Regions from separate parts of the Sphingomonas sp. T1 genome, predicted to be linked through region 1. Evidence: predicted binding sites of a transcription regulator. Region 1 holds the regulator's gene; each other region holds the start of a gene.

Region 1 (10,090 bases):
CGCCATGAGCGGCCGGCATGCGTCGCCGATGCGGCCCCCGCCGCATGGTCGTCGCTCAGACGGCGTTCACCGTGCCTCGGCCACCCCCTGGACCGGGACAAGAGCGACCAGACGCCGGCAGGTCTCCTGGCTCGCGGGTCAAGGCTCGACGCACACCTTCCCAGGCCATCGGCCCAGTGGCTGCCCCCGTCGCAGGGGGCGCGTGCGTGTCGCTCGCCGCTTACAGTTGCAGGGACAGCTGCGGTCTTGGGGCGAACCCCGCACCGCATTCCCATTCAAGCCCCGAAGGGCACCGACGCGATCTGTGCGGATCCGGCTTGCGTCGGACCTGCGCCACAGGGCTAGCGCGTTTTGCCCGCGCTGACGACAGGATTTGCGTGCGGCGCAACGCCGGACATGTCGTCCCATCTCACCGCAACGTCTGCCGTACCTCGTACGTTGATCGCGTAACCGACCGGTGTCCTGCCGGTCGCGGCGTTGCCCGCTTTCCGCCCCGCGGCATTCGTGCGAGCAGCGCAGACCTTCATCGCCCCGCTGAACGGAGCCCGCATGCGCCCTCTCGTCCCCGTCGCCGAAGCCCAGTCCCGCCTCTTCGCCATGGCATCGCGCGTGCCGGCCGAAACCGTGCCGCTGCGCTCCGCGATGGGTCGCTGGGCGGCGGAGGACATTCTCGCCCGCCGCACCCAGCCCGCGACCGACCTCTCGGCGATGGACGGCTATGCGATCCGCTACGCCGATCTGCCCGGGCCGTGGACGGTCATCGGCGAAAGCGCCGCCGGCCGCCCCTTCGCCCGCTTGGTCAGCGCGGGACAGGCTACGCGGATTTTCACTGGCGCGGCGATGCCGGCGGGCGCCGACACTGTGCTCGTCCAGGAGGAGGCGGCGCGCGACGGCGACGGGCTGATGCTCGACGGCGAAGGCCCCGCCTTCGAGGGACGCAACACACGCCGCAAGGGGCTCGACTTCGCGACCGGCACGCGGCTGATCGCGGCCGGCGACCGGCTGACGCCCGCCCGCATCGCGGTCGCTGCGACCGGCGGGCACGGCGCCTTGTCGGTTGGCCGCCGGCTGCGCGTCGCCGTCGCCGCGACGGGGGACGAACTCGTCCCGCCCGGCTCGACCAGCGACCCCGTCCCGCTGCCGGAATCAAACGGCATCATGCTCGCCGCGATGCTCGCCGACCTGCCCGTCGACATTATCGATCTCGGAATCCTCCCCGACCGGCTCGACACGCTGCGTGACGCCTTTGCCGGGGTCGATGCCGATCTGCTCGTGACCACCGGGGGGGCGTCGGTCGGTGATCACGACCTCGTCCGCCCCGCGATCGAGGCAGCGGGCGGCAGCATCGACTTCTGGCGGATCGCGCTGCGCCCGGGCAAGCCGATGATGGCGGGCACGCTTGGCAGGACGATGCTGCTCGGCCTGCCGGGCAATCCCGTCTCCGCCTTCGTCACCGCGATCCTGTTCGTCCGCCCCGTCGTCGCGCACATGCTCGGCGCGCGCGATCCCCTGCCGCAGACGACGCATGCGCTGCTCGGCGAGGATCTTCCGCCCAACCAGTCGCGGACCGACTATATGCGCGCCGAACTGCGCGACGGCCGCGCCTATGCCTCGACCATCCAGGACAGCTCGATGCTGCTGACGCTCGCCCGCTCGTCCTGCCTGATCATCCGCGATGGCGACGCGCCGGCGGCAAGGGCGGGCGACTCGGCGGAAATCCTCGTCATCGCGTGACGTCACCGCTTGACGAAGCTGCAAGTGTTCCATAGAAGTTCCTCGTCTGTTCCGGACGGAGAACCGTTATGCTCACGCGCAAGCAGCACGAGCTTGTCTGCTTCATCAATGACCGCCTCGCCGAGACGGGCGTGTCGCCCTCGTTCGAGGAGATGAAGGACGCGCTCGACCTGAAATCGAAATCGGGCGTGCACCGTCTGATCAGCGCGCTTGAGGAGCGCAACTTCATCCGGCGCCTGCCCAACCGGGCGCGCGCGCTCGAAGTGCTGAGGATGCCCGAGCGTCCCGAGGCGGCAACAGGGCAGACGGCGGCGAAGTCGGGGCCGAAGGTGGCGGCATCGGCCGACACCGTATCTGCGCCGAACACGGCCAGCGCCACGCCCGCGTCGCCCGCCCGCATCGCGGCGAACGACGTCGTCGAGATCCCGCTGCACGGCCGGATCGCCGCCGGCGTCCCGATCGAAGCCTTCGAGGGCAGCTCGATGCTTGCCGTCCCGGCCGCTTTGCTTGGCACTGGCGAGCATTATGCGCTGGAGGTTTCGGGGGACTCGATGGTCGAAGCCGGCATCCTCGATGGCGATTATGCGCTGATCCGCCGTACCGAGATCGCCCGCGACGGCGAGATCGTCGTCGCGCTGATCGAGGACAGCGAAGCGACGTTGAAATATTTCCGCCGCGAGGGCGCGATGGTCCGGCTCGACCCGGCCAACCGCGCCTATGACCCGCAGCGTTATGCGCCCGCTCAGGTCCGGGTTCAGGGCAAGCTGTCGGGTATCCTGCGCCGCTACGACTGACGAATGCTGGGGGCGCTGGCGGTCATCACCGCCACGCAACCGGCAGTGGCGTTCGTGACCAACGGCCCCAGGCACCATCGTCCGCGTTTCGGAATTGCGGCCCTCCCAATCGGAGGCCCCACCTTCGCAGGATCATGACCCGACATACCCAGTCGCGACCTATCGCTCTGACCACCCCCGAGCCGGCACCCGAAACCGGACCGACGCCGCCCCCCCGGCCAGCCCATGCTGATCGCCCGCCGCCCCGAACCGTCGCATTGGCCGCGCCAGCGTCGGTGGATCGCGCCACGGGTGCCGGTCCCCCGGATTGAGCACCGTCACCATCCGCCCCGTGGTCAACGTCAACGCGATCCCCCCGGTCCGCGCGAGCATCGACCGGTCGAGCTTCAGCCATCGCGGCGTACAACCGCGCGGCAGCCCGCGCTCGCTGATGACGATGTCCGCGCGCCGGCATGCGGCAACCATCTGCGCAATCGGCACCCGGTAAACGCTGCGCGTCGCCAGCACGCGCCAAGCCCGGCCGCGGGCTACGACATCGGTCAGGCACAGGTCGCGGCTGCGCCGCGCATCGGGCTGATCCGCGAGAAGCAGCGGCTCACCATCGACCCCGCCATTCTCCGCCAGCGTATCGCGGACATAGTCCCCCGCCCGATCGCGGAGCAGCGCGAGCCCGGCGGCGGTCCGGACCGCGACGTGACGCCCATCGCCCGTTACAAGGATATCGGGTGACGGCGTCGTCAGCGCCCACGCCGCGCCGACCGCCAAGGGCAGGATCCCGATCCGTCGCCACCGCGTCCGCCACAGCGCGATCCACACACCGCCGCCGACCATCAAGGCAAACGCCCCGTCGGGAACCGCAGGCAACGCGCGGACTGCGCCCGGTGCGTGGGCGACCGCACGCGCAAGCCACAGCAACGCGTCGAGCGCATGCTGCACCAGCCACCAGGCGGGTGCGCCGAGCCCAATCGTGTCGAGCAGCAGCGCCAGCGCCTCGAACGGCATCACGACGAACGTGGTCAGCGGGATCGCGACGATATTGGCCACCGCGCCGTACACCCCGGCCTTGTGGAAATGATAGACCGCGATCGGCATCAGCGCCGCCTCGACGACGAGCCCGGTCAGCAGCAGCGACACGGCGCCGCGCAACAGGCGTCCTGCCGCGGCCCTCGTCATGCGGCGTGAACGTGGCACGGACGACGGGATGCTCGTGCAGCGCGATGATCGCGGTGATCGCGGCGAACGACAATTGGAAGCTCGGCCCGGCGAGCGATTCAGGCAGCGCGAGCATCACCGCGATCGCTCCCGTCGCGACGAGCCGCAACGTCATCGCCTCGCGCCCCATCGCCAGCGCGACCAGCACCAGCAACGCCGCGACGCAGGAGCGGATCGTCGGCACCTGGCTGCCCGTCAGCACGGTGTAGCCGATCGCCGCTGCGGCACCGGCAAGCGCGGCGATCAATGGCAGTCGCGTGTGCAGCGCGAGCCATGGGCTGAGCGCCAGCAGCCGCATCACGATCAGCATCGTCGCGGCGACCGCCGCGGTGATGTGGAGGCCGCTTACCGAAAGGAGATGCGCCAGCCCGGCGCGGCGCATCGCCTCCGCATCCGCGTCGCTGATCGCGCCGACGTCGCCGGTCGCCAGCGCCGCCGCGATCCCGCCCGCGCTCCCGTCAAGCTGCGCGACGATATGCCGCGACAGCGCCACCCGGACTCCAGCGCCGCCGCGGCCCGGCTCTGCTACCACCACAGGCGAAAAGCCCCGCCCCGTCGCGCCGATCGCGCCAAACCAGGCGACGCGCGCAAAGTCATAGGCGCCGGGCACCGCGGGCAAGGGCGGCGGCATGAGTCGCGCGCGAAGCTTTATCGTCGCGCCGATTGCGAGCGCCGCTGGCGCATCCGCCTCTGCCAGGTTGATGCGGACGCGGCCTGGCAACGCAACCGGCGCGCCATCGGCGTCCTGCCCCGGCCTGACGGGCCGCACCGTCAACCGCACCAGTCGACGCGCGAGGAGCGGTTCGATCGTCTCGACCCGCGCCGACAGCTGCACGAATGTCGGCCCCGCGAGCACCGGTGCCGCCACGCGGTCCGATCGCACCCAGATCAGCCCGATGCCGAGCGCCGCCGCAATCGCGCCGATCGCGAGCATCCGCGCTGCACGCCCGCCGCGCCCCACCGCAAGTCCGGCCAAACCGCCAGCGACCAGCACCAGGATCGCGGTGCCCCATGCCACGGGATCGGGCAGCACGAACCACAGCGCGATGCCGCCGCCAAGCCCGACCGGCATCCAGGTTATGAGCTGGTCGCGCTCTGCCTCCAGCCAGCGTTCGATCGCCCGGCCCGGCTCCGCCATCCAGGGCGGCACGCCCATTTGTCGCCGCCGGGGACGCATGCTAGAGGCGGCGACGGCTGATCCGGCCATCGTTTCTACAGTCTGGGAGCACCCGCGGTTGGGCGCAATATCTGATACGGATGCCGTCGTTTCGGCCGCACCCGTGGTTACTCGTTTCGCTCCGTCGCCGACGGGGTTCCTGCATCTTGGCGGCGCACGCACGGCGTTGTTCAACTGGCTGTTCGCCAAGGCGAATGGCGGCAAATTCCTGCTGCGTATCGAGGATACCGACCGCGTGCGGTCGACCCAGCCGGCGATCGACGCGATCATCGACGGCATGCGCTGGCTGGGGATCGACTGGGACGGCGACGTCGTCATGCAGTTCGCTGGCGCCGATCGCCACGCCCGCGTCGCGCACCAGATGGTCGAGGCCGGTCACGCCTATCGCTGCTACATGACCAATGACGAGATCGCGGCGATGCGCGCGGAGGCGCAGGCGGCCAAGAAGCCGCTCCGCATTCGCAGCCCGTGGCGCGATCGGCCGGCGAGCGAGGCCCCCGATCTTCCCCATGTCGTCCGCCTGCGCGCGCCGCAGGAGGGTGCGGTCACGATCGAGGATCGCGTCCAGGGATCGGTGACGGTCCGCAACGAGGAAATCGACGATCTCGTCCTCCTCCGCTCCGATGGCACGCCCACCTACATGCTCGCGGTCGTCGTCGACGATCACGACATGGGCGTCACGCACGTCATCCGCGGTGACGATCACCTCAACAACGCGTTCCGCCAGCTGCCGATCTACCGCGCGATGGACGCGATCGAGGGCGGCTGGCCCGATCCGATCTATGCGCACATCCCGCTGATCCACGGCCCCGATGGTGCCAAGCTGTCCAAGCGTCACGGCGCCGTCGGCATCGAGGCGTATCGCGACGAGATGGGCATCCTGCCCGAGGCGTTCGACAACTACCTGCTGCGGCTCGGCTGGGGGCACGGTGATGACGAGATCATCAGCCGCGAACAGGCGGTCGAATGGTTCGATTTGTCGGGCGTCGGCAAGTCGCCCTCGCGCTTCGACCTGAAGAAGCTCGAGAACCTGAACGGCCACTATATCCGCGAGGCCGATGATGCGCGTCTGGCCCAGCTCGCCGCCGATCGCCTCGGTCACGCCCTGCCCGATGGCGGACTCGACCTTCTGACTCGGGCGATGCCTGTCCTGAAGCCACGTGCAGCGAACCTGAACGAACTCGCCGAAGGTTCGAATTTCCTGTTCAGCCAGCGCCCCTTGGCCATGGATGACGCCGCAGCGAGCCTTTTGCAGGGTGAAGCGAGTGCGATTCTGACGAACGCGCATGCTGAACTTGACGCGCTCGACAAGTGGGATACGGAAGCGCTCGAAGGCGCGGTACGGCGCGTGGCCGAAGCGCGAAGCCTAAAGCTCGGGCAGGTTGCACAACCCCTTCGCGCCGCGCTGACCGGTCGCAAGACGTCGCCGGGAATATTCGATGTGCTCGACCTGCTCGGGCGTGACGAGAGCCTCGGTCGGATCGCCGACCGGATGGCAGACTGATAAGATTTCGAGGAAGGATACAAGCATGAGCGAGACCGCAAACCTCAAGGTCGACGGCAAGGAATTCGATTATCCGGTCATGTCCGGTACGGTCGGCCCCGATGTCATCGACATCCGCAAGCTGTACGCGCAGACCGACAATTTCACCTATGATCCGGGCTTCACCTCGACCGCCTCGTGCCAGTCGAAGCTGACCTATATCGACGGCGATGCGGGCACGCTGCTCCACCGCGGCTACACGATCGGCGAGCTCGCCGAACAGTCGAACTTCATGGAAGTCGCCTATCTGCTGCTGAACGGCGAACTGCCGAGCGAAGACGAGCTGTCGACCTTCTCGAACACGATCACTCGCCACACGATGGTGCATGAACAGCTCGCACAGTTCTTCCGTGGCTTCCGTCGCGACGCGCATCCGATGGCGATCCTGTGCGGCGTCGTCGGCGCGCTCTCGGCCTTCTATCACGATTCGACCGACATCCACGATCCGGCACAGCGCGTCATCGCGTCGCACCGCCTGATCGCCAAGATGCCGACGATCGCCGCGATGGCGTACAAGTACAGTGTCGGCCAGCCGTTCGTCTATCCGGACAACACGCTGAGCTACACCGGCAACTTCCTGAAGATGACGTTCGCCGTCCCGGCCGAGAAGTACGTCGTGAACCCGATCGTCGAAAAGGCGATGGACCGCATCTTCATCCTCCACGCCGACCACGAGCAGAACGCGTCGACCTCGACCGTCCGTCTTGCCGGCTCGTCGGGCGCCAACCCGTTCGCGTGCATCGCGGCCGGCATCGCCTGCCTGTGGGGCCCCGCGCATGGCGGCGCGAACGAAGCCGCGCTCAACATGCTGCATGAGATCGGCACGGTCGATCGGATCCCCGAGTTCATCGCCCGCGCGAAGGACAAGAACGATCCGTTCCGCCTGATGGGCTTCGGTCACCGCGTCTACAAGAACTACGACCCGCGCGCGGCCGTCATGCAGACGACCGTCAAGGAAGTGCTCGGCGAGCTGGGTGTCACCGACCCCGTGTTCGACGTGGCGATCGAGCTCGAGCGTCTCGCGCTCAACGATCCCTACTTCATCGAGAAGAAGCTGTTCCCGAACGTCGACTTCTATTCGGGCGTCATCCTCTCGGCGATCGGCTTCCCGACCTCGATGTTCACCGTGCTCTTCGCACTCGCCCGCACCGTCGGCTGGGTCGCGCAGTGGAACGAGATGATCACCGATCCCGACCAGAAGATCGGCCGTCCGCGCCAGCTCTACAGCGGCCCGACGCAGCGCGACTATACGCCGATGGCGTCGCGCTGAGATGAAGCTCCGGCCGATCCTCATGGTCATCGGCGTGCTGTGCGCGCTGATGGGGTTCCTGTGGATCGGCCAGGGGCTTGGCTATGTCCATTGGCCGCCATCGAGCTTCATGCTCGATCAGCGGCCTTGGGCGGACCGCGGCGCCGCGCTTGCGGTATTAGGCCTGGTACTGATCCTGGCTGCGCGCCGCCTGCGTCGGTAACGACAACACGAACCGCGCGCCCTCGCCGATCGCGCTGTCGATCGTCAGGTCGCCGCCCATCGCACGTGCCAGCCGCCGCGCGATATAGAGGCCGAGGCCGTTGCCGCCCGGCTCGGACGCATCAACCCGCTCGAACTTCTCGAATATCCGCGCATGATCCGCAGGCGCAACGCCCTTGCCGGTATCCGCGACGACGACGGTCACCTGATCGCTACCCGCATGCGCCGTCACCAGCACCGCGCCACCCGACTGCGAATAGCGCACCGCGTTGCCGATCAGATTGACCAGGATCTGCAACACGCGACGGAAATCGCCGCGCGCGACGACGCGGGCTTCCGCGGCGGGACGGGTGATCGTCACATTCGCATTCCCCGCCCGCACCGCCAGCAGCCCGGCAGCACGCCGCGCAATATCGGCCAGATCGATCGTCTCGAGAAGCAGCGCGAAGTCGGGCCGCTCGACCGCCTGAAGATCGACCAGATCGTCGACCAGCGCCAGCAGATGGCGGCCGGCATTGGCGATATCCGCGGCATAATCGGCATAATCGGGCTGCACCAGACCATCGGTCTGCGCATGGATACTGTCGGCGTTCGCGACGATGCGCGCCAGCGGTGTCCGCAGTGCACGGTCGAGCCCGGCGGTGAAGGTCGGCGACAGCTGGTCCGCCCCTGCCGGCCGGGGCTTGGCGGGCGGCGATGGTACGTCCGCGGGATCGTCGATCAGTTGCCCGCTGCCGATGAACCCGGCAAAGGCGCGTTCCGCGTCACGGCGGACCACGGCGCTCAGCATGATCGCGCGGCCCGACCCCCGCAGCCGCGCGGGCTGTGCGTCGAGCGGCTGACGGCGCGCGACCGCGTCGAGGATCGGCAGCGCGCCGTCATCGCCGCTGTCGAGCATGACGAGGCTCGTCAGCGGCTTGCCGAGCAACGCGAGCGGGTCGACGCCCATGCGGGGCCCTGCGTCGGGCGATACAAATGTCAGGCGAAGTGCTGCGTCGGTTTCCCAGCGCCAGTCGGCACCACTCGACAGGAAATCGACGCCTGCACCGGGGTTCGGCGCGGCTGGACGCCATGGCTGGAGTTCGCGCCAGCCGCTCACCGCAAGGCCGACCGTATCGCCCTCGGGCTGCGCACGGACCCACAGATCGAGATCGACGTCGTCGTCGGCGATCACCACGCTACGCGAAACCGCGATTCCCAGCCGGCGCGCCAGACGTGCGATCATCGCGAGCTGCGGCACCGCGATCGGCGCGCCGATCACCCCCCCGGCGCGGCTGTTGAGCGCAAGCAGGATTGGATCCGCCGACAGCAACACGCCGTCCCCTGCCACTTCCGCCAGTGCGACCGCAGTGTCGCCTGTCGTATATCCCGTCATCGTCGGTCTGCCCCGGCCAGCGCCCGCAACGCAGCGCGAAACTCGCGGTGCATCGCCAGCGGTGCTATCGCCGCGCGCGCGTCGTCGACCGCGACGCTCGCGATGCTGTCGAGCGCGTCGGCGAAACTTTCGATATCACGGCGTGGATCGGCATCGGCCAGCGCCAGCCCGATCCGCGCGATCGTCTCCCGGTCAAGATCCGCCGCCCGCAGTGCCAGCCACAGTTGCTCTCCGTCGGGATCGAGTACGATCACCCGGACCTGTTCGGCATCGATCCCGATCGCATGCGCCAGCACCGCAACGAACAGGGTCAGACGCCGGTCGCCGAGCGCCTCGACCAGCAGCGCCGGCAATTCGTCGCGACGGGCATCGATCGCCGCGGCGAGGCGGATCGCGACGGCCTCGGGGCGCTCCGCGTCATCATGCGCGGCAAGGCTGCGCAGCGCCGCTTCGGTGATTGCCTGATCACTCTGGCCGCGGCCCTGCATCGCGACCATCTCGCCAGCGTCCTTCAAGGCATCGTCAAGCCCGTCGCGCACCGCCGCGGCAACCCACCAGACGAGGCGGCGATGCAGGTCGGCGGGCACGTCGCTTCCCGCGATCATTCCCGATTCATTGGCCGCGCGACGCCGGCTTTCCGCCGCGAGCAGAGCGCCGGCCGCGGTGGCGACGGTCGTATCCGACACCCCCGTCAGGCGGATCAACAGGCTCGGCTCCTCGGGACCGGCGATCGCGGCGGGAAGGGCATCGGCGATCAGGTCATGCCGGACGCGTGCGATCAGGT
Region 2 (10,090 bases), 970 kb from region 1:
ACGCCCGGTACACGCCCGGTCCCAGCGTCTCGGTCGCGCTGAGATTGCCGTTGAGCAGACCGATCTCGAGCAGCGAGGCCGGCCCGCTGCCGGTGACCGCGACCCATTGTGTCCCCACCAGCTTCTGCACGACCACCGCATAGTCGCTGGCGGCGCCGATCGTTGCCGCCGCGTCATAGGTGAACCGTGCATCCAGGCTGTGGCCCCCCGCCACCGAGAAGCGGACGTTGCGAACCGCAAGCACCTCGGCGTCGAGGTTGACGAGGCCCAGCGAGACAAGGGCGAGATAGCGGGCGCTGCCCAGATCGACCGGGGCCGTGGTCGGCAGGAGATCGAGGCCGGCGGCGTCGACATTGCCGAACGCGGCGATGTCGAACGGGGCGGCGATGCTGGCCGGGGTCGAGACATTCCCCGTGGCATCGGCCTGGGTGACACTCAACGTCCCGCCTGTGGCCTGTGCTGGTACCAGCGTGACCGTATAGCGGCCGTCGGCATCGACGGTCGCGACGCCGATGAGCGTGGCATCGGGACCGCGAACCTCGACCCGTGCGCCGACCTCGCCCGTCCCGGTCAGCGTCGTGCCGTCGTTGGTGATCGCCGAAATGATCGGCGGCGGCGGGGCGGTGATGTCGGGCGCCGCGACGGTCGCGACGGCCGAGACATTGCCGGTGGGATCGGCCTGGCTTGCCGACAGCGTCTCGCCATTGACCGGCGCAGGGCTCAGCTGCGCGGTGTAGCTGCCATCCGCGGCCACCTGCGCGGTGCCCAGGATGACGGCACCGAGACGGATCGTCACGGTCGCACCCGGCTCGCCGATCCCGCTCGCCGTGCTGCCGTCCTGCGCGATCGTGACGACGGGCAGGGCGGGGGCGGTGTAATCGGGCGCAACCAGCGCGATCGGCGCCGACACGTTGCCCGCAGCGTCGGCCTGTGTCGCCGCCAGCGTCTGGCCATCGGTCTGTACGGGCGTCAGCGTCACCGCATAAGCGCCGTTCGCGCCGACGATCGCCGTGCCCAGACTGGTCGTGTCGGCCGCGCGGATCGTGATCGTCGCGCCCGGTTCGCCCGTGCCCGTGACGACGCTTCCCGTCAGATCGAGCATTGCCGTGGGGGCGGCGGGGGCGGTCAGGTCGGGCGCGACCGCGGTGGCGGGCGGCGAGACGTCGCCGTCCGCGTCGGTCTGCGTGACGCGGACCGTCTCGCCGTCGATCCGGCCGGGGACGAGCGCGACACGGTAGCTTCCGTCCGGACCGGCGACGCCGGTGCCGATGATTGTCCCGACCGCGTCATAGACGATGATCGCGGCACTGGCATTCGCCGCCCCCGCTACCGCAGCGCCATCCGGGTCGACCGCGGCGCTCGGCGCATCGGGCGTGGTGTCCGCGACGACGTCCGGTGCGATCGCGGTCACGATGGGCGAGCCGTTGCCGGCCGCGTCCCGCTGGTCGACCCCCAGCACTTCGCCGTTGGTCTGCGCGGGATCGAGCGGCACCGTATAGGTGCCGTCGCCCGCGACGACGGCCTGACCGACCACGCGCCCCAGCGGATCGCGGACGGTCACCGTTGCCCCCGCCTCGCCCGTGCCAGTGAGCGTGCGCCCATCGCCGGCGACGGTGGCGAGCGGCGCGGCCGGCGCTGTGAGGTCGGGCGCGGTCAGCGTGGTCGCGGGCGATGGATTGCCCGCGGCATCGGCCTGCGAGACGCTGAGCGTCTGGCGGTCGATCTGCGGGGTCGCGAGCGTGACACTATAATCGCCTTGCGCGGTGACGATCGCGGTTCCCAGTGGCGTACCAAAAGCATCGCGGACCGTCAGCGTCGCGCCGGGCTCGCCCGTGCCCATGACGACCGATCCGCTCGCGTCGAGCATCGCGACGGGCGCAGGCGGCGCGGTGATGTCCGGGGCGGTCACGCCGGTCGACACGGAGACATTGCCCGCCGCGTCGGCCTGCGTCACGCCGAGCCTCTCGCCATTGGCCTGCGCCGGGGTCAGCGTTGCGGCATAGCTCCGGTCCTCCGCGACGATCGCGGTACCGATCACGATGCCCGCCGCGTTGGTGACGCTGATCGTCGCACCCGGGGCGCCGGTACCCGTCGCGAGACTGCCGTCGCCGCTGATCGTCGCGGTGGGCGCGTCGGGTGCGGTGGTATCGGGGGCCAGCAGACCCGCCGGGGCCGAGACATTCCCCGCGCGGTCGGCCTGCACGACCGATAGTGCCTCGCCGTCGAGCTGCGGGGGGGTGAGGGCGACGGCATAGGCACCGTCCGCGGCGACGATAGCGGTCCCGAGCGTCGCTCCACCAGGCGCGGTGACGGTCACGGTGGCGCCGACCTGGCCCGATCCGGTGATGACCGAACCGTCCCCGCTGATCGTCGCGGTCGGCACGCCCGGCGCGGTGATGTCGGGGGCGATCGCGGTGGCGGGTGCGGACACATTGCCCGCCGCGTCGGTCAGCGTCACGCTCAGCGTCTCGCCATCCGCCTGAGCGGGGTCGAGCGCGACGCGGAAACCGCCATCGGCGGCGACGGTCGCGGTACCGATCGCGGTGCCGGATGGATCGCGCACGGTGACGATCGTACCGGCCTCACCCGTGCCGACGAGGAGGCTGCCATCGCCCTCGACGGTCGCCGTCGGTGCCGCAGGGGCGGTGACATCAGGCACTGCGACCAGCGCGGGGGCCGAGACATTGCCCGCGGCGTCCGCCTGCGTCACCGCAAGCGTCCCGCCCTCGCGCTGCGCAGGATCAAGGATCACCGCAAACGCCCCGGCGGCATTCGCGGTCGCGGTGCCGATCACGGTGCCGTCTGCATCGCGCACCGTGATCGCCGCGCCGGCGTCGCCCGTTCCGGTCAGGGCTGTGCCCGTCTGGTCGAGCACCGCGCTGGGGGCGTCGGGCGCGGTCAGGTCGGGCGCGATCGCGGTCGCGGGGGGCGAGACATTGCCGCCGCCGTCGGTCTGCGTCACGCGGATCGTCTCCCCGTCACGCAGCGCAGGGACGAGCGCGATGCTATACTGTCCGTCGCCCGCGGCGAGACCCGTCGCGATCACCACGCCATTGGCGTCGAACAGCGTGACCGTCGCGCCCGCCACCGCGCTCCCCGTCACCGCGCTGCCGTCGATGGCGATCGTCGCGGTCGGTGCATCGGGGCCGAGATCGGCGACCAGATCGGGCGCGACGGCGGTCACCTCGGGCGAGGCATTGCCCGCGGCATCGACCTGCCGCACGCTCAGCGTTTCCCCGTCGATCTGCGACGGCGTCAGCGTTACCGTATAGCTGCCATCGCCCGCGACGATGATCGTGCCGATCACCGCGCCGACCGGGCTGCGCACCGTCAGCGTCGCACCCGCTTCTCCGGTCCCGGTCAGGCTTGCGCCATCGGCGGCGACCGTTGCAGTCGGCGCGGCCGGGGCGGTCTGGTCGGGTGCGATCAGCGCGGTGGCGGTCGAGACATTGCCCGCGGCATCCGCCTGCACGACCGAGATCAGCTGGCTGTCGATCTGCGGCGGGATTAGCACGACATCGTAATTGCCGCGCGCATCGACGATCGCCGTGCCGATCTCGGTATCGGTGGCGTCGCGGACCGAGATCCGGGCGCCGGGCTCGCCGGTGCCGCTCACGATCGTCCCTGTCGCATCGAGCGCGGCGGCCGGGGCCGCCGGCGCAGTCACGTCTGGGGCGATCAGCGACAGTGGGGACGCGGCATTGCCTGCGGCGTCCGTCTGGATCACCGCGAGCCGTTCGCCATTCGCCTGTGCCGGGTCGAGCAGCACGCTGTATTGTCCGTCAACCCCGACCTGCGCGATGCCGATCGTCGTGCCGGCAAGGTCGCGGACCAGGATCTGCGCGCCAGGTTCGCCTGTGCCCGTCACCAGCGTACCGTCCCCGTTTATCGCGGCGACCGGCTGTGCCGGCGCGGTGAAGTCGGGCGCGATCGTGCTCGCATTGCCCGACACATTGCCCGCGGCGTCGCTCTGGACCGCCTCGACCCGTTCGCCATCGGTCTGCGCCGATCGCAGCGTGATTTCATAGCGTCCGCCGGCATCGACGCTTCCGCTTCCGAGCACAACGCCGTCCTCGCCGGTGATGGTGACGGTCGCACCCGGCTCGCCCGTGCCGGTCGCGATCGTGCCAGTCCCGTCGAGCGCGATCGTCGGTGCCGCCGGCGCGGTGAGGTCGGGCGCAACGACCCCGACCACGGGCGAGGCATTGCCCGCCGCATCCGCCTGGCTGACGCCCAGCGTCTCGCCATTGATCTGCGCCGGCGACAGCGGCACCGCAAAGGCGCCGTCCGTCCCGGCGGTCGCGGTGCCGATCACCACGCCATTGGCGTCGGTCACCGTCACAATCGCGCCGGGCTCGCCGGTGCCGCTGAGCAGCGTTCCGTCGCCGTTCACCGCCGCGGCGGGTGTCACCGGTGCCGTGAGGTCGGGCGACGCGATCTGCACCGCAGCGGAGACATTACCTGCAGCGTCGGTCTGCGTGACGGCGAGGCTGCCGCCACTCGCCTGCGCGGGCGACAGCGGCGTAGCAAAGCTGCCGTCCGCTGCCACGACGACGCTGGCGATCACATTGCCCGCAGCATCACGCACCGTGACGGTCGTGCCCGCTTCGCCCCGACCCGTGATCGTCGCGCCACCAGCATCAATCGCCACTTCGGGTGCGCCGGGTGCGGTGGTATCGGGCGCAGCGACCTGCACGGCGGGGGAGACATTGCCCGCTGCGTCGGTCTGCGTGACGGCAAGGCTGCCGCCATTAGCTTGCGCCGGTGACAGTGGCGCAGCGAAGCTGCCGTCCGCCGCCACGACGACGCTGCCGATCACAATGCCCGCAGCGTCGCGGACCGTGACGGTCGCGCCCGCTTCGCCGCGCCCGGTGACGGTCGCACCACCGGCATCGATCACCGCCTCGGGCGCGCCAGGTGCGGTGGTATCGGGCGCAGCGACTTGCACGGCGGGGGAGACATTGCCCGCTGCGTCGGTCTGCGTGACGGCAAGGCTGCCGCCATTGGCCTGTGCGGGCGACAGCGGCGTAGCGAAGCTGCCGTCCGCTGCCACGACGACGCTGGCGATCACATTGCCCGCAGCATCACGTACCGTGACGGTCGCGCCCGCTTCGCCGCGCCCGGTGACAGTCGCGCCACCAGCGTCGATCGCCGCCTCGGGTGCACCGGGAGCTGTGGTATCGGGCGCAGTGATCTGCACGGCGGGGGATACGTTACCGGCAGCGTCGGTCTGCGTGACGGCGAGATTACCGCCGTTGGTCTGCGCCGGCGACAGCGGAGCCGTGAAGCCGCCGTCCGCCGCGACGACGACGCTGCTAATTACAATGCCCGTGGGATCGCGCACGATGACGGTCGCGCCGGCCTCGCCGAGCCCGGTGACGGCCGTGCCGTCACCTGCGATCGTGACGCTCGGAGCGGCGGGGGGTGTCGTGTCGGGCGGGGTGATGACGGGCCCAGAGCCCCAAGCGCACCCGCCCGCGGCCCTGAGTCCCGGTTCGGGCCGAAATGACGACAGGCAGGGGGTTGCCTCGCACCCTGCCAATCTCCACCAACCGCTCATCCGCACCTCACCGCATCCATCCCTCACCTCGGGTCGAAACTGAGCCAGATTAGTGCAGTTGTTAGCAATCCGTTTACCAGCCCGGCATAGCCATTCGTCTCCACGCCGCGGCGACGCCACCGTCGCGACCGGCCGTGCAAGGAGCCTGCCCGTGCGTGCGTTGATGATCCTGGCGATAGGAACGGCCTGTCTCGCCGGCTGCGCAACGCAGCCCCGGGGCGGCAGCGCGGGCAAGGCCCCGGCCGTGGCGGCGGAGCCCGCACCGGCCGCCCCAAACTGGACGACGATCGCGACGCCCGGCGACCGCGCCCGGCTCGCGGCACTCGGCGACAGCTGGACGCGCGCACGCGCCGCGGTGCCCAGACGGCTGGCGGGCCGGATCGCGGCCGAGGGTGCGCTGCTCGACCCCGCCGCTGCGCTCGACCTGCCCGCGCTGTCGCCCGGCTCCTATCGCTGCCGGCTGGTCCGGCTCGGCGGGCGGGCGGGCTATGCGAGCTTCGCGCCCGATTTTTGCTATGTCGACGGCAACGGCGCCGGGCTGTCCTTCACCAAGCAGACCGGCACGACGCTGCCCGGTGGCTGGCTGCACCCCGACACCGACCGGCGGCAGGTGTTCCTCGGCACGATGCGCACCACGCCCGCGCAGGTCGCGCCGTCCTATGGCACCAACCCGGCGCGCGACGTCGCGGGCGTCGTCGAGCGTGTCGGCCCGCTGCGCTGGCGCCTCGTGATGACGCGCGCGGGGCAGGGCGCGATCCTCGATCTCTACGAACTGGTCCCTGTGCCGCCGGCGCCTGCGACGCCACGCTGAGCCTAGAATCCTCCCCCGTCAGGGGGAGGTGGCAGGCGTCAGCCTGACGGAGGGGGCGGGAATGGAAACCTCTGTTCCGTGTCCTCCCCCTCCGTCACCTTCGGCAACACCTCCCCCTTGCGGGGGAGGATCGGAAGCATCAGCCCTTTGGCGGCTTGGCGAAGTTCGCCGCGAACCGCTCCAGGCCCGACGCGAACGAGTCGATCACCTTGGCGAATTCGGGCGGCAGCGCAGCAGTGTCGCTCCTGGGCGGTTCCGGCGTCTCGCCCGCGAACGGCCCGCTGCCCGCCGTCGACGCGCCCGGAGCCTCCGGCGAAGCCTCGGCCGAGGGTTCTGGCGGCTTGGGCGGCTTGGGCGGCTCGGGTGGCGCAGGCGGCGGCGTCGCACCGCGCATATCCTTTGCCGTGATCGCGGTCGCCGCCATCATCAGCCCGGCCGCGATCACCTGGCGTCCCGCGGGTGTGCCCATCTGCCGCGTCAGCGCCGCCGCGATCCCCGCGAACGGTGCCGCGCCGCCATGCTTGCCCGCCTTGGCGGACCAGCGTGCCTCGAAACCCTCGCGTTTCGTCGCGCCCGTCTCGGCCTCGCGCTCCCGCGCCTCGCGTTCGCGACGCTCCTTCTTCTTGCCCATCTCGGTCTCCAGCACTGTATTGTACTAACAATACACTATGTAACTATCGTCGGCACCTTGGACAATGGTTCGGCGTTACCCATCTTTGCGAGCACCCGCCCGGCGCCCTCCCGGGCTTGTCGCGTCCGAACAAATGTGGAACAGACTCTCCTATGCTGACCAAGATTTCCGTACGCGGCGCGCGTGAACACAACCTCAAGGACGTCGACATCGACATCCCCCGCGACACGCTGACGGTGATCACCGGGCTGTCGGGTTCGGGCAAGTCGAGCCTCGCCTTCGATACCATCTACGCCGAGGGCCAGCGCCGCTACGTCGAGAGCCTCAGCGCCTATGCACGCCAGTTCCTCGAACTGATGCAGAAGCCCGATGTCGACCATATCGAGGGCCTCTCGCCCGCCATCTCGATCGAGCAGAAGACGACGAGCCGCAACCCGCGCTCGACCGTCGCGACCGTCACCGAGATCTACGATTACATGCGCCTGCTCTGGGCGCGCGTCGGCATCCCGTACTCCCCCGCGACCGGCGAGCCGATCGCCGCGCAGACCGTCAGCCAGATGGTCGACCGCGTCATGGCGCTCCCCGAGGGCACGCGGCTCTATTTGCTCGCCCCCGTCGTCCGCGGCCGCAAGGGCGAGTATCGCAAGGAACTCGCCGAGTGGCAGAAGGCGGGCTTCACCCGCGTCCGCATCGACGGCACGATCCACGACATCGACGAGGCGCCCGCGCTCGACAAGAAGTACAAGCACGACATCGAGGTCGTCGTCGACCGCCTGGTGGTGGGCGGCGAGATCGCCACGCGTCTCGCGGAATCGTTCGAGACCGCGCTGAAGCTCGCCGAGGGCCTCGCCTATGTCGACCCCGCCGACCCGGTCGAGCCGCACACCCCCAAGTCCGAAATCCTCGGCAGCAACGCCCCCGACGGCCGCATCGTCTTCAGTGAGAAGTTCGCCTGTCCGGTCAGCGGCTTCACCATTTCCGAGATCGAGCCGCGCCTCTTCTCGTTCAACGCCCCCCAGGGCGCGTGCCCGGCCTGCGACGGCCTCGGCGAGAAACTGCTGTTCGACGAAGACCTCGTCGTCCCCAACCACATGCTCAGCATCAAGAAGGGCGCGGTCGTCCCCTGGGCGAAATCCAACCCGCCCTCGCCCTATTACATGCAGGTCCTCGGCAGCCTCGCGCGCGAATACAAGTTCGACATCGAGACCCCCTGGGGCGAGCTCCCCGAAGAGGTCCAGCGCGTCATCCTCCACGGCTCGAAGGGCAAGCCCGTCACGCTCACCTTCATCGACGGCAAGAAGAAATACGACGTCTCCAAGCCGTTCGAGGGCGTCATCGGCAACCTCAACCGCCGCCTGCTCCAGACCGAGAGCGCGTGGATGCGCGAGGAGCTGAACAAATACCAGTCCGCCGCCCCGTGCGAGGTCTGCGCCGGCGCGCGCCTGAAACCCGAAGCGCTCGCGGTCAAGATCGCGATGAAGGACATCAGCTACGCGACCCACCTCTCGGTCGTCGACGCGCTCCAGTTCTTCACCGACATGCCGCAGCATCTCGGCGACCAGCAGAACGCCATCGCCGAGCGCATCCTGAAGGAGATCGTCGAACGCCTCGGCTTCCTCAACAATGTCGGCCTCGACTATCTCAACCTCGACCGCACCTCGGGAACCCTAAGCGGCGGCGAGAGCCAGCGCATCCGCCTCGCGTCGCAGATCGGCAGCGGCCTGTCGGGCGTGCTCTACGTCCTCGACGAGCCCAGCATCGGCCTGCACCAGCGCGACAACGACATGCTGCTCAAGACGCTGCGCCGGCTGCGCGATCTCGGCAACACCGTGCTCGTCGTCGAGCATGACGAGGATGCGATCCGCACCGCCGATTACATCATCGACATGGGCCCCGGCGCAGGCGTCCGCGGCGGCCAGGTCGTCGCGCAGGGCACGCTGAAACAGATTCTGAAGTCGAAGACCAGCATCACCGCGGACTATCTCAACGGCACGCGCGAAGTGCCCGTCCCCGCCACGCGGCGCAAGGGCAACGGCAAGAAGCTCACCGTCCACAACGCCACCGCGAACAACCTGACGGGCGTCACCGCGAGCATCCCGCTCGGCACCTTCACCTGCGTCACCGGCGTCTCGGGGTCGGGCAAGTCGAGCTTCACGATCGACACGCTCTACGCCGCCGCCGCGCGCGAGCTCAACGGCGCGCGCATCGTCCAGGGCAAGCACGACAAGATCACCGGCCTGCAATATCTCGACAAGGTCATCGACATCGACCAGTCGCCGATCGGCCGCACCCCGCGCAGCAACCCCGCCACCTATACCGGCAGCTTCACGCAGATCCGCGACTGGTTCGCGGGGCTCCCGGAGAGCCAGGCGCGCGGCTACAAGCCCGGCCGGTTCAGCTTCAACGTCAAGGGCGGCCGCTGCGAGGCGTGCCAGGGCGACGGCGTGCTCAAGATCGAGATGCACTTCCTCCCCGACGTCTATGTGCAGTGCGACGTCTGCCACGGCGCGCGCTACAACCGCGAGACGCTCGAGGTGAAGTTCAAGGGCCACAGCATCGCCGACGTGCTCGACATGACCGTCGAGGACGCCGCCGAGTTCTTCAAGGCGGTCCCCCCGATCCGCGACAAGATGGCGATGCTGGTCGAGGTCGGCCTCGGCTACGTCAAGGTCGGCCAGCAGGCGACGACGCTCTCGGGCGGCGAGGCGCAGCGCGTCAAGCTCGCCAAGGAACTCTCGCGCCGCGCGACCGGCAACACGCTGTACATCCTCGACGAGCCCACCACCGGCCTGCATTTCGAGGACGTCCGCAAACTCCTCGAAGTCCTCCACGCGCTCGTCGAGCAGGGCAACACCGTCGTCGTGATCGAGCATAATCTCGACGTCATCAAGACCGCCGACTGGGTCCTCGACCTGGGCCCGGAGGGCGGCGTCAAGGGCGGCGAGATCGTCGCCGAAGGCACGCCGGAAAAGGTCGCCAAGGCCAAGGGCAGCTTCACGGGCAAGTATCTGGCGCCGTTGCTGGAGAAGAAGGTGGCGGCGGCGGAGTAGGGGCTTTACTGAGGACGTAAGATGTTCCAGTCATTCCC
Region 3 (10,090 bases), on a different contig from region 1:
GAACGCAGGCGCCGACTGGTTTCACCAAACGAAGGCTGACCGGTGACGGCGATGTATCAGTCCCGCGCGATCGCCGACGTTGCAGTCGAGAAGCTGCGCGTGTTCGCGCAGCCTCAGCGGCTTATGATCCTGTCCTATCTGTTGGGCGGCGAACGGCAGGTGGCGGACATCGAGACCGCCACGGGCGTGACCCAACCAGCGCTCAGCCAGCAGCTTGCCGAGCTGCGGCGCGCCGATCTCGTTAAGACCAGGCGGGAGGCCAAACAGGTTTACTACCGTCTTGCCGACGAGACAGCCGCACTGTGCGTACGAACCCTGGAGGCGATGTTCGGAGCCGACGACCTGTCGGTTCCCCAAACGGCCCCGGCCCCCCGCCCAGTGCGGCCGCGCGAGACGCCGTCCGTGGTTCGACCGCAAAACATCGGTGCGGCAGTTTTTGCGAGAGTTGGCTGATCATTTCGGCTGAGAAGGAAAAAGCGGATGCGTATGCCAATCATTGCTCTTGCAGGATGCTTGTCACTCATGAGCAGCGTCAGTGCTTCAGCCGGCGTGCCTAGGCAGGCGGTGATACCGGGATATGGCGCGATCACACCCATCGAAGGTGCTGTGGAACGGCCTGATCGCAAGTTGCGCTATCGCGTGCTGTTCAATGTAACCAAGGCCGCGGCAACGCCGGATAAAATCAATCCATCGCTGGAGAAGGTCGCCCGCTTCTTGAACCTGCTGGGCAACGATGGCGTTCGTCCAGAACATGGCGATGTCGTCGTGATTGTCCACGGTCCGGCGACGCCCATCGTTACCGAAGATCGCGCTTATGCGACAAAGACGGGAGTAGCTGCGAACCCCAACCGTGCCTTGATTGAGGCGTTGAAAAAGGCGGGCGTGTCCGTTCGGGTATGTAGCCAGGCTCTAATTGGAAACGGGATCGACCCCGCTACCGTAGAAAAGGGTGTCGAAACCGACGTGTCAGCGCTGACGACTATGGCGACGTTGCAGCTGCGTGGTTGGGCACTGATCCCCGACTGATCACGCCGCCACGTTTCCTATTTCGTCTTCTAGCCCGTAACGCTGCTGGTGTCATAACCGGACCGAGACTGTTGAAAAACGCGTGCTTGCGACGACGAGGAAGGCGTGATTCACTCCTGCCAGGCGGCGGGAGTATGGACATGATGGGTCGGCAGGTGGCGCAAGGCGCGCTGTTCTACGGTTTCCGGCTCGACGATCATGTGCCTGCCGACCACCTTCTCCGGCGCATCGACGGCGTGCTGGACCTCGGCTTCGTGCGTGAGGCGCTGGCAGCGAGCTACAGCGCGAGCGGTCGACCCTCGATCGATCCGGAGGAAGATATCACCGGCCGGAAACGTCTCGTCGACCTCATAGGGCGGGCGGATGCCGAACGTCGCAGCTACCTCGGCCTGCTTCGCCGTCAGCCTATACCGATTGCACATCCACGCCTCCTGTCGGCGCCGGCGATCGATCGCCGGCGCATGTTCGTCAGAGCCTGTCCTTCAAGCCCTTCGCGGCCGTGAACGACACCTTCTTCGACGCCGCGATCGTCATGGCCTCACCGGTCGCCGGGTTGCGGCCCTGACGCTCCGGCCGATCCTTGACGGCGAACTTACCGAACCCAGGAATGGAAACCTCGTCGCCCTTCGCTGCCGCGTCGGCGATCTGATCGAAAACCGCCGTGATCGCCTTCTTGGCGTCGGCCTCGCTCGAACCCGTCGACGTTGCGACGCCCTTGGCCAGCTCACTGATGTTCATGCTATTCATGCTCCCTAGGAAAACGATCGGGATCCTTACCCATGACGAGCGACGACACCAAGACCGTGCTGGACGACGCGAATGCCCGGGCGGTTGCGCTGATGATCGACAAGCTCGAGGACCACGACGTTACCGTGATCTATGAGGCAGTCGGCGGGGTAGGGCCGATCGCCGACCTGGCGGCTGACGCCATGAAGAGCCGGAACATCGACCTCTAGCGCGTAGCGCGTCGCTCGCGGGTGATGCGTGGATCCTCGTACAGGTCGCGCAGGGCGCGGACCCGAAACACATTCCACCAGCGCTGCCAGCGGTGCTCGGCTGCATCATGGATCATGTGGCAGCGTTGGCAGAGAGCCCGCAGGTTAGCGGGAGCGCTGTTTCCCGGGTCATGGTCGAGGTGCGCGCATGCCAGCACGACATAGGTCATCCGCACACTCGCCAGCGTAAACCCGGCCTTCATCGAAACACGCTTGCCTTGGTCTGATCGCCAGCACGACGACTCCGCATCCCACCAGCGTCCATCGCCAAGATGCGCGACGCGCCGAAGGTGCGGCCGACGGCATTGCTCGCAGCGCCTGCCAGCGCGCTCGAACCGGATCGTGCCTGACAGCTGCTGCCAGTCGATCGGGTAGAGCCAGCGGTTTTCGGCGCGGATCGGCATCACATTTCTATGAGTCACGCGACCGGTCTTGGAAAGCGGAATTTCACTGTCTGTTGCCGCTTCGTATCGCCTGCGTTCTGTTTGCAAGCGACGAGCTGAGACGATCGGCGCTTGACCAATTGACCGCATTAACGGAACATAAAGGGAACGAGTAGAGTCTTAGAACACGATGTCCGCCGCCCTCGATTCCTTCGCGCCAAGCATAGCGCATCTCCGGACGATCGCCACGCCGGTCACGGACTATCGTGTGCTGCCGTTCGGCATTGATGAGCTAGACAATCGGCTCGGGGCAGGGGGGCTACGTGCCGGAGCGCTGCACGAAGCGACCGCCCAATCCGGGGCATTGGTCGACGACGCGGCGACGACGCTGTTCCTGGCCTGGATTGCGGCGCGTGAAGCGGCGAACGCCGGCGGGCTGGTGCTTTGGGCAAGCTGCCGCCCCGATATCTACGCACCGGGGCTGGCTCAGGCGGGCCTCACGGCTGCAAGCGTCATCTACGCGCACACACCCGACGATGCCACGCTACTCGCCGTGATCGAGGACGCTGCGCGCGACGGCACGCCGTCGGCGATAGTCGCGGACGCGAGTAAGGTATCTATGGTTGCCACGCGCCGCCTGCAGCTGGTGGCGGCTGAAGCCGATATGCCCATCTTGCTGATGCGCCGTCGACGCAAACGCGACGAGGATCCATTCGCCGAACCATCTGCCGCGTGGACGCGCTGGCGGATCGGCTCCGCGCCTTCGGCGCGGTTGGATGTCGCGGGTGTAGGAAGAGCGCGGTGGTCGATCGAACTCGCGCGACAGCGCGGAGGTGAGGGCTTTTCCCTGATATTGGAGGCCAGCGATGAGACGGGTTGTCTCGCTGTTCCTGCCGAACTTGGCCATCGAACGGCTGAGACGGTTGGAACGGCCCGCTTCGCGGCCGCCTGAGCGCCCGCCCCTCCAGTTACCGGTCGACGACGATCCCGGCGCCTGTTCGGTGCCGCGGGGCGGCGGTTGGCGTCCTGGCGCCCGTTGGGCGCGGACCAGCGCGCAATCGCGTGAAGAGGTGGAGGCACAAATTGCGTCGCTGCCTGTCCACGCACAGCCACCCATGCGCGAGCTCGGCAGACGGTCGGAGGCGGCGAGCCACCCCTACAAGGCGGCTGCGCTCACCAAGCGAAGCGCGCCGGTCGCAGCAACACTCGTCGATCACGCGCCGCTTGCGCTGATCGGTAAGATCGGTCGTCGCGAGGAGGTGGTCGCCGCCTGCACAGGCGCGCAGGCGTTGGGTATCCATGCCGGCATGGCAGCGACCCATGCTCGCGCGCTTGTGTCGGATCTCGATTTCCGTCCGGCCGAACCCGAAGCAGACGCGGCGTTGCTCGATCGCCTTGCACTACTAGCGGTCCGGCGCTGGTCGCCGGTCGCCGCGGTGACGCCGATGGATGGCCTTTGGATCGACCTCGCCGGCTGCGATCATCTCCACGGCGGAGAGGAGAGCTTCTGTCGCCGCCTTCTGGCCTTCTGCAGGCGGGCAGGCTTCACCGCTCGGGTGGCTGTCGCTGATACGCCAGGTGCCGCACACGCCCTGGCTCGGTTCGGGAAAGGCGAGCTGACGCGCGTCGATCCACACGGCACGGTCGAGGCAATCAGCTCTTTGCCGATCGCGGCGCTGCGCCTGGCGCCGACCGCGCTGTCTGCCGCGCGCAAATTTGGCTTTGAACGCATCGCGGATCTCCTACCGGTCGCGCGCGGGCCGCTCGCACGTCGGCTTGGTTTGCCGGCGATCACGCGTCTCGATCAGGCGCTAGGCGGTATCGCCGAGCCTATCACACCGCGAGATGACCCCGAAGTGCCAGCGGTTGAACGCCGACTGCTTGAACCGATCAGCACGGCTGAAGCAATCGAGAAGGTCATGTCGGATCTTTTGGGGGACCTTGCCGAGGTGTTGCAGGGGAGGGGACTCGGTGCTCGATCGCTGCGCCTGACGGGAATGCGCGTCGACGGCACAGAACAGGTTGTCGCAATCGGCACATCGCGGCCGACGCGGGAGGTTTCGCACCTGCTGCGACTGCTAAAGCTGCGTATCGAGCGCATCGACCCTGGTTGGGGACTCGAGCAATTTACGATGGTAGCGCCCCATACCGAACCGCTCGATGCGGTTGATCTTGGCGCTGTGCTGGCAGGCGAAACGCTGGTGCGCGATCCCGCACGCCTGGTCGACGTGATCGCAGGTCGGATCGGGATGCAGTCTGTCTTCCGCATTGCCCCGGTGGAGAGCCATGTGCCGGAGCGGGCCGTCGCCCACTCCGACCCCAATGTCCTGCCGGGTGATTGGCCCGCTTGGCAACGTCCAGTGCGTCTTTTCGCGCGTCCAGAACCACTGCACCGGGTTATCGCACTGATGCCCGACCAGCCACCGCGACGCTTCGAGTGGCGGGGAACGGTCTACAAGGTCGTCGCCGGCGACGGCCCCGAGCGCGTTCACGGCGAATGGTGGCGGCGCGACGCGGAGATATGGGCGGTCCGTGACTATTACCGGGTCGAGGACGATGCGGGCGGCCGGTATTGGGTGTTCCGCCGCGGTGACGGGTTCGAGGATGATACCGGCGACCTGTCGTGGTGGATGCACGGGGTCTTCGGATGACCCACTATGTCGAGCTTCAGGTGCTGACGCACTTCTCACTGCTCCGCGGCGCGTCCAGCCCCGAAGAGCTGTTCGCGGCTGCGGCCTTGCTTGGATATCCAGCGATCGGCGTCAGCGACATCGGCACTGTTGCCGGCGTCGTGCGCGCGTGGGAGGCGCAGAAAGCCACAGGCGTCCGCTCGATCGCAGGAACGCGGGTTGATCTATCCTGCGGCCGTCGCCTGCTGCTCTATCCCACCAACCGCCCCGCCTGGTCGCGCATCACGCGACTGCTGACCGTGGGGAAGAAGCGGGCAGGGAAGGGCGGATGCCTCCTCCACTGGCACGACCTTGAACCATGGTCCGAAGGCGTCGTGGCGATCCTGCTGCCCCATGAGGCAGACGAGGAGAACCTTGCCGCGCTGAGGGACCTGAAGGCGATCTACGGCCGGCGCGGCTACATGGCGCTATTCCAACGACGTCGGCCGGGGGATGCAGTGCGGATCGATGCCTTGGCGCGTCAGGCGGGCGGTGCTGGCGTGCGGGCGGTCGTCACCGGCGACGTGCTCTACCATGCGCCCGAGGCACGACTGCTGCAGGACGTGGTGACGGCCGTGCGCGAGAAATGCACCGTCGATGAGCTCGGCTACCGGCGCGAGGTCAACGCCGATCGCGCGCTGAAGTCACCCGACGAGATGGTTCGACGCTTCCGGGCCTACCCGGACGCGCTGCAGGCCAGCGTCGACATCTCGCGCATCTGCACGTTCGACCTCGGCGAGCTACAGTACCAATACCCGCACGAGAAGCTCATCGACGGGCTGACCGCTCACGAAGCACTGCAGCGCTTGGCGGATGAAGCTGTCGACCGGATGTTCGATGGCAACGTGCCGCAGGCTTATACCGACCAGATTACCCATGAGATGAGGCTGATCGGTGAGCTTGGCTACGCGCCCTACTTCCTGACGGTGTACGCGATCGTGCGTGAAGCGCGCCGGCGAGGCATCCTGTGCCAGGGGCGCGGTTCAGCCGCCAATAGCTGCGTCTGTTTCGTGCTTGGCGTGACGTCGATCGACCCGATCAAGCACGAGTTGCTCTTCGAGCGTTTTGTCTCAGGCGAGCGTCGTGAGCCGCCCGATATCGACGTCGACTTTGAGCACGAGCGCCGCGAAGAGATCATCCAGTGGATCTATGAGACCTACGGCCGCAATCACTCCGCACTGACGGCCGTCGTCACCCGCTACCGCGCGCGCGGTGCCGTGCGCGACGTGGGTAAAGCACTAGGACTCCCGGAGGATCTAACATCATCGCTCGCCGGCTTGGTCTGGGGCTGGTCGGCGGACGGTGTGGGCGAGAAGCAGGTCGAGGAGCTGAACCTCGATATCGGCGATCGTCGACTACGCCTGACGCTGGACCTTGCGCGCAAGCTGATTGGCGTTCCGAGGCACATGTCTCAGCACCCAGGCGGCTTCGTGCTGACGCATGACCGGCTCGACGACCTGGTTCCGATTGAGCCAGCTGCGATGGAAGACCGTCAGATCATCGAGTGGGATAAGGACGACATCGATGCGCTGAAATTCATGAAGGTCGACGTCCTGGGATTGGGCATGCTTGGCTGCATGAACCGAGCCTTCAACATGCTGGAGGCGGATAAGGGGCTCCGCGTCGGGCTAGCGGACCTGCAGGACGACGATCCCGACGTCTACGCCATGATTTCAAAGGCAGACACGCTCGGCACATTCCAGATCGAGAGCCGGGCGCAGATGAGCATGCTGCCCCGCATGAAGCCAAGGCGCTTCTACGACCTCGTGATTCAGGTGGCGATCGTGCGGCCAGGCCCGATCCAAGGCGACATGGTCCATCCGTATCTGCGCCGGCGCGAAGGGCTGGAGAAGCCGGAATACCCCCGGCCGGAACTACGCGCCGTGCTGGAGAAGACGCTCGGCGTGCCCCTGTTCCAGGAACAAGCCATGAAGGTCGCGATCGTCGGAGCCGGCTTCACGCCCGCCGAAGCGGACCAGCTGCGAAGGGCAATGGCCACCTTCAAATTCACGGGCGGCGTCTCTCATTTTAGCGAGAAGTTGATCGAGGGCATGGTGGAGCGGGGCTATCCTCGCGAGTTCGCCGAGCGCACCTTCCGCCAGCTCGAGGGGTTCGGGTCCTACGGTTTCCCGGAGAGCCATGCGGCGAGCTTCGCCAAAATCTCCTACGCGTCCTCGTGGATGAAGCATCATCATCCTGACGTCTTCTGTGCGGCACTCATGAACGCGCAGCCGATGGGCTTCTACGCGCCAGCGCAGATCGTCCGCGACGCGCGCGACCACGGCGTCGAGGTGCGGCCACCTTGCGTCAACGCCAGTCGCTGGGATTGCACGCTGGAACGCAATGGCGGGGCGCTACCTCGCCGTGCGTCTGGGCCTGCGGCAGATACGCGGCCTGTCGAACGCCGACGGGGCCAAGATCGTCGGCGCACGCACAACCACGGCATTTGAAAGCGTGGAGGACGTCTGGCGGCGATCGGGGGTGCAGCGCGCCTCTATCGAGAAGCTGGCGGATGGCGATGCCTTTCACAGCTTCAGCGTCGATCGCCGGCAGGGTCTGTGGAAGGTACGTGGCTTGGGCGAAGCGCCGCTGCCGCTCTTCGCTGCGGCCGATCGCTGCGCCGAGACCTTTAGCGCTGAAGGTGTCGAGCCGGACGTGGCGCTGCGGCCACTGACCGACGGTCGTGAGGTGATCGAGGACTACCGGGCACTGCAGCTGTCACTTCGTGCCCACCCGCTGACCTTCGTGCGCGAAGAGTTGACCAGGCGCGGCGTCACCAGGTGCGCTGATCTCGCCGGCATCCGCGACGGCCGTCACGTCGAGGTCGCCGGCATCGTCCTGGTTCGCCAGAAGCCGGGCTCCGCCAAGGGGGTGCTGTTTATCACCATCGAGGACGAGACCGGCATCGCCAACGGCATCCTCTGGCCAGACCGGTTCGAGGCGCAGCGCCGCACGATCATGTCCGCCTCAATGGTCGGCATGAAGGGGCAGGTCCAGAAGGAAGGCGAGATCATCCATGTGATCTGCAACCGGATCATTGACCACGGCGACCTGCTCCACCGGGTTGGCGACATGTCATTCCCGCACAAAACCGGCCGCGGCGACGCTGGCCAGCATCCCGGCTCACCCGATCGCGGTGACAAGGGCTGGCAGCCGGAGCCGCGTAACCAGTATTGGCCTCCGCACGCGGACGGCATGGATCCAGAGGAGGTCGTGCGCTTCAAGTCGCACGACTTCCATTGAACCAGTGTCGAAGCTGCCAAGGCATCAGCGCGTCGTGATCGCGCTGTCGGTGCATATCCTGCGCTGTGGCGTAGCGCGCTGTGCCGAGGCCCGCGTCGACGTTCCGGAGATTCGCCTCGCCCTTCGCTGCCTGCTGCCCCACTGTCCGGAAAAATGGCCGCTGGCGCTCTATTGGGACTCCGGTTCGCAAACCAACGACATAGGAAGAGCCCAGGGCGTGACTGCTGCGTTTAACGGGATCGTCCGTCAGTTACGCCGGGCGGACTGCTACGAGGAAGTGACGCCATCGTGATCGACAGCGAGCGCTAGATGCCGGCATCGAACCAGTCGAAGTTCACCACGCTTGCTGAATGGGCCGCGGCCCGTGAGGACATGCGGATCGTGTGCGCGTGCGGACGCACGATCAATCTCCCGGCAGTGAAGATCGTCGAGCGTTTCAAATTCGATGGCGAGATACTGCTGGCGCTTACTCGACTGCGCTGTGGAAGCTGCGGACGCCGCGGACACGCCACCGTGACGCCCGTTCCGATTTTGAAGCTATAGCTCGATGGACAAAGATGATGAGACGGTCTCACCCACTTTGTTCAGAGTCTCATCCTCTTTGTCCTCTGGCAACGAAACGTCGCACATCGATCAGAAAAAGCCCTCCTTACGGCCCTCGCCGGTGTCATGAAGCTGCTCGCCCTCGACCGCTGAGCGACGGACCTCTAATTCGACGCCCTCGCCTTCTGGCCGCATCTGGTAATCCTGCACGCTAAGGTCATTACGTTTCGCATAATCGTCGGCAGCTTTCTCACTGCCGTAAGCGCTGTTCCGCGGACACCTTGCTGAGGGCGTCATAAGCGGGGACGGATCGGCCCTTCTGAAGAGCAGCAAGGCCTACAGCCATGACGATGTCATGTGATGATGCTGGCACCAAGCCGGTCCGGTTCGAGGTATTCACGGGAGCTGGCCAGCGTCGCGAGTGGAGCGACGAGGCCAAGGCTCGGATCATGGCGGAGAGCTACGCCGGGTTCGAGAGCGTCAGTGCCGTGGCGAGACGCCACGGGCTGCGTCCGTCGCAGCTATTCACCTGGCGGCGGGAAGCGCGCAAAGCCCTGGACGCGGTAGGGGCGGTGTTCGTGCCTGCCGTGATCGAGCAGCCGGCGCCGGCTGTTGTTGTTCCTGCGCTACCGCCGCGGCGACGTGCCAGACGGCCTTGCGCCGATGGCATGGTCGAGCTGGAGATCGACGGCGTGGCGGTAAAGATCGGGCGCGGCGCGGATGCCGGTGTCATTGCCGCGGTGATCGACGCCTTGAAGGTGTCGCGTTGATCGGTCCGGGCAGCGATGCGCGGGTCATGGTGGCGACCATGCCGGTGGACTTCCGCAAAGGCGCGGACTCGCTCGCGGCGCTGGTAAAGGCACATTACGGCGCCGACCCGTTCTCGGGCGTGGTGTACGTCTTCCGGGCGAAAAAGGCGGACCGGGTAAAACTGGTCTGGTGGGACGGTACGGGGCTGTGCCTGATGGCGAAACGGCTCGAGCAGGGCTGCTTCCGCTGGCCAGGTATCCGCGACGGCGTAATCCGTCTCACGGCCGCGCAGATGGCGGTGCTGCTGGAGGGCGCGGACTGGCGCCGGGTTCATGGCGGCCGTAAACCTGTGGCGCCGCAACTGGCTGGTTGACGCTGCCGGGGTGGCCTGATTCACTGCCCCGCGATGCTGCTCGAGGCTGACCTTCCATCCGACCCGCAAGGTCTGCGCGCCATGCTGGTCGCGACCATGATACAGCTG

The links. The regulator LexA, encoded in region 1, represses DNA repair genes until DNA is damaged. The targets are predictions, from matches to a motif close to GTTCCNCNCTTGTTCT.
Region 2: uvrA (excinuclease ABC subunit UvrA) is a predicted target of LexA. The motif match lies at 7,129-7,144, and genes of this name have one in related genera.
Region 3: GV027_RS20855 (ImuA family protein) is a predicted target of LexA. The motif match lies at 2,559-2,574, and genes of this name have one in related genera.

What each region holds. Positions count from the first base shown of each region.
Region 1 covers NZ_LR733875.1:3,395,297-3,405,386, reverse strand. The annotation lists cobalamin riboswitch at 100-312, opposite strand; gene GV027_RS15535 (molybdopterin molybdotransferase MoeA) at 550-1,734, shown strand; gene lexA (transcriptional repressor LexA) at 1,803-2,528, shown strand; gene GV027_RS21820 (ComEC/Rec2 family competence protein) at 2,688-3,701, opposite strand; partial or broken gene GV027_RS21815 (ComEC/Rec2 family competence protein) at 3,790-4,812, opposite strand; gene gltX (glutamate--tRNA ligase) at 4,916-6,421, shown strand; gene GV027_RS15515 (citrate synthase) at 6,447-7,730, shown strand; gene GV027_RS15510 (hypothetical protein) at 7,732-7,932, shown strand; gene GV027_RS15505 (sensor histidine kinase) at 7,888-9,306, opposite strand; gene GV027_RS15500 (DUF2336 domain-containing protein) at 9,303-10,090, opposite strand, start outside.
Region 2 covers NZ_LR733875.1:2,421,709-2,431,798, forward strand. The annotation lists gene GV027_RS10870 (BapA/Bap/LapF family large adhesin) at 1-5,560, opposite strand, end outside; gene GV027_RS10875 (DUF4893 domain-containing protein) at 5,712-6,371, shown strand; gene GV027_RS10880 (hypothetical protein) at 6,511-7,002, opposite strand; gene uvrA (excinuclease ABC subunit UvrA) at 7,155-10,052, shown strand.
Region 3 covers NZ_LR733914.1:2,505-12,594, reverse strand. The annotation lists gene GV027_RS20885 (peroxiredoxin) at 1-46, shown strand, start outside; gene GV027_RS20880 (ArsR/SmtB family transcription factor) at 43-453, shown strand; gene GV027_RS20875 (DsrE family protein) at 481-1,026, shown strand; partial or broken gene GV027_RS20870 (IS1182 family transposase) at 1,167-1,340, shown strand; gene GV027_RS20865 (HU family DNA-binding protein) at 1,495-1,764, opposite strand; gene GV027_RS21325 (hypothetical protein) at 1,806-1,982, shown strand; gene GV027_RS20860 (hypothetical protein) at 1,979-2,425, opposite strand; gene GV027_RS20855 (ImuA family protein) at 2,595-3,356, shown strand; gene GV027_RS20850 (Y-family DNA polymerase) at 3,520-5,055, shown strand; partial or broken gene GV027_RS20845 (error-prone DNA polymerase) at 5,052-8,316, shown strand; gene GV027_RS20840 (hypothetical protein) at 8,351-8,608, shown strand; gene GV027_RS20835 (hypothetical protein) at 8,626-8,859, shown strand; gene tnpA (IS66-like element accessory protein TnpA) at 9,204-9,629, shown strand; gene tnpB (IS66 family insertion sequence element accessory protein TnpB) at 9,626-9,982, shown strand; gene tnpC (IS66 family transposase) at 10,064-10,090, shown strand, end outside.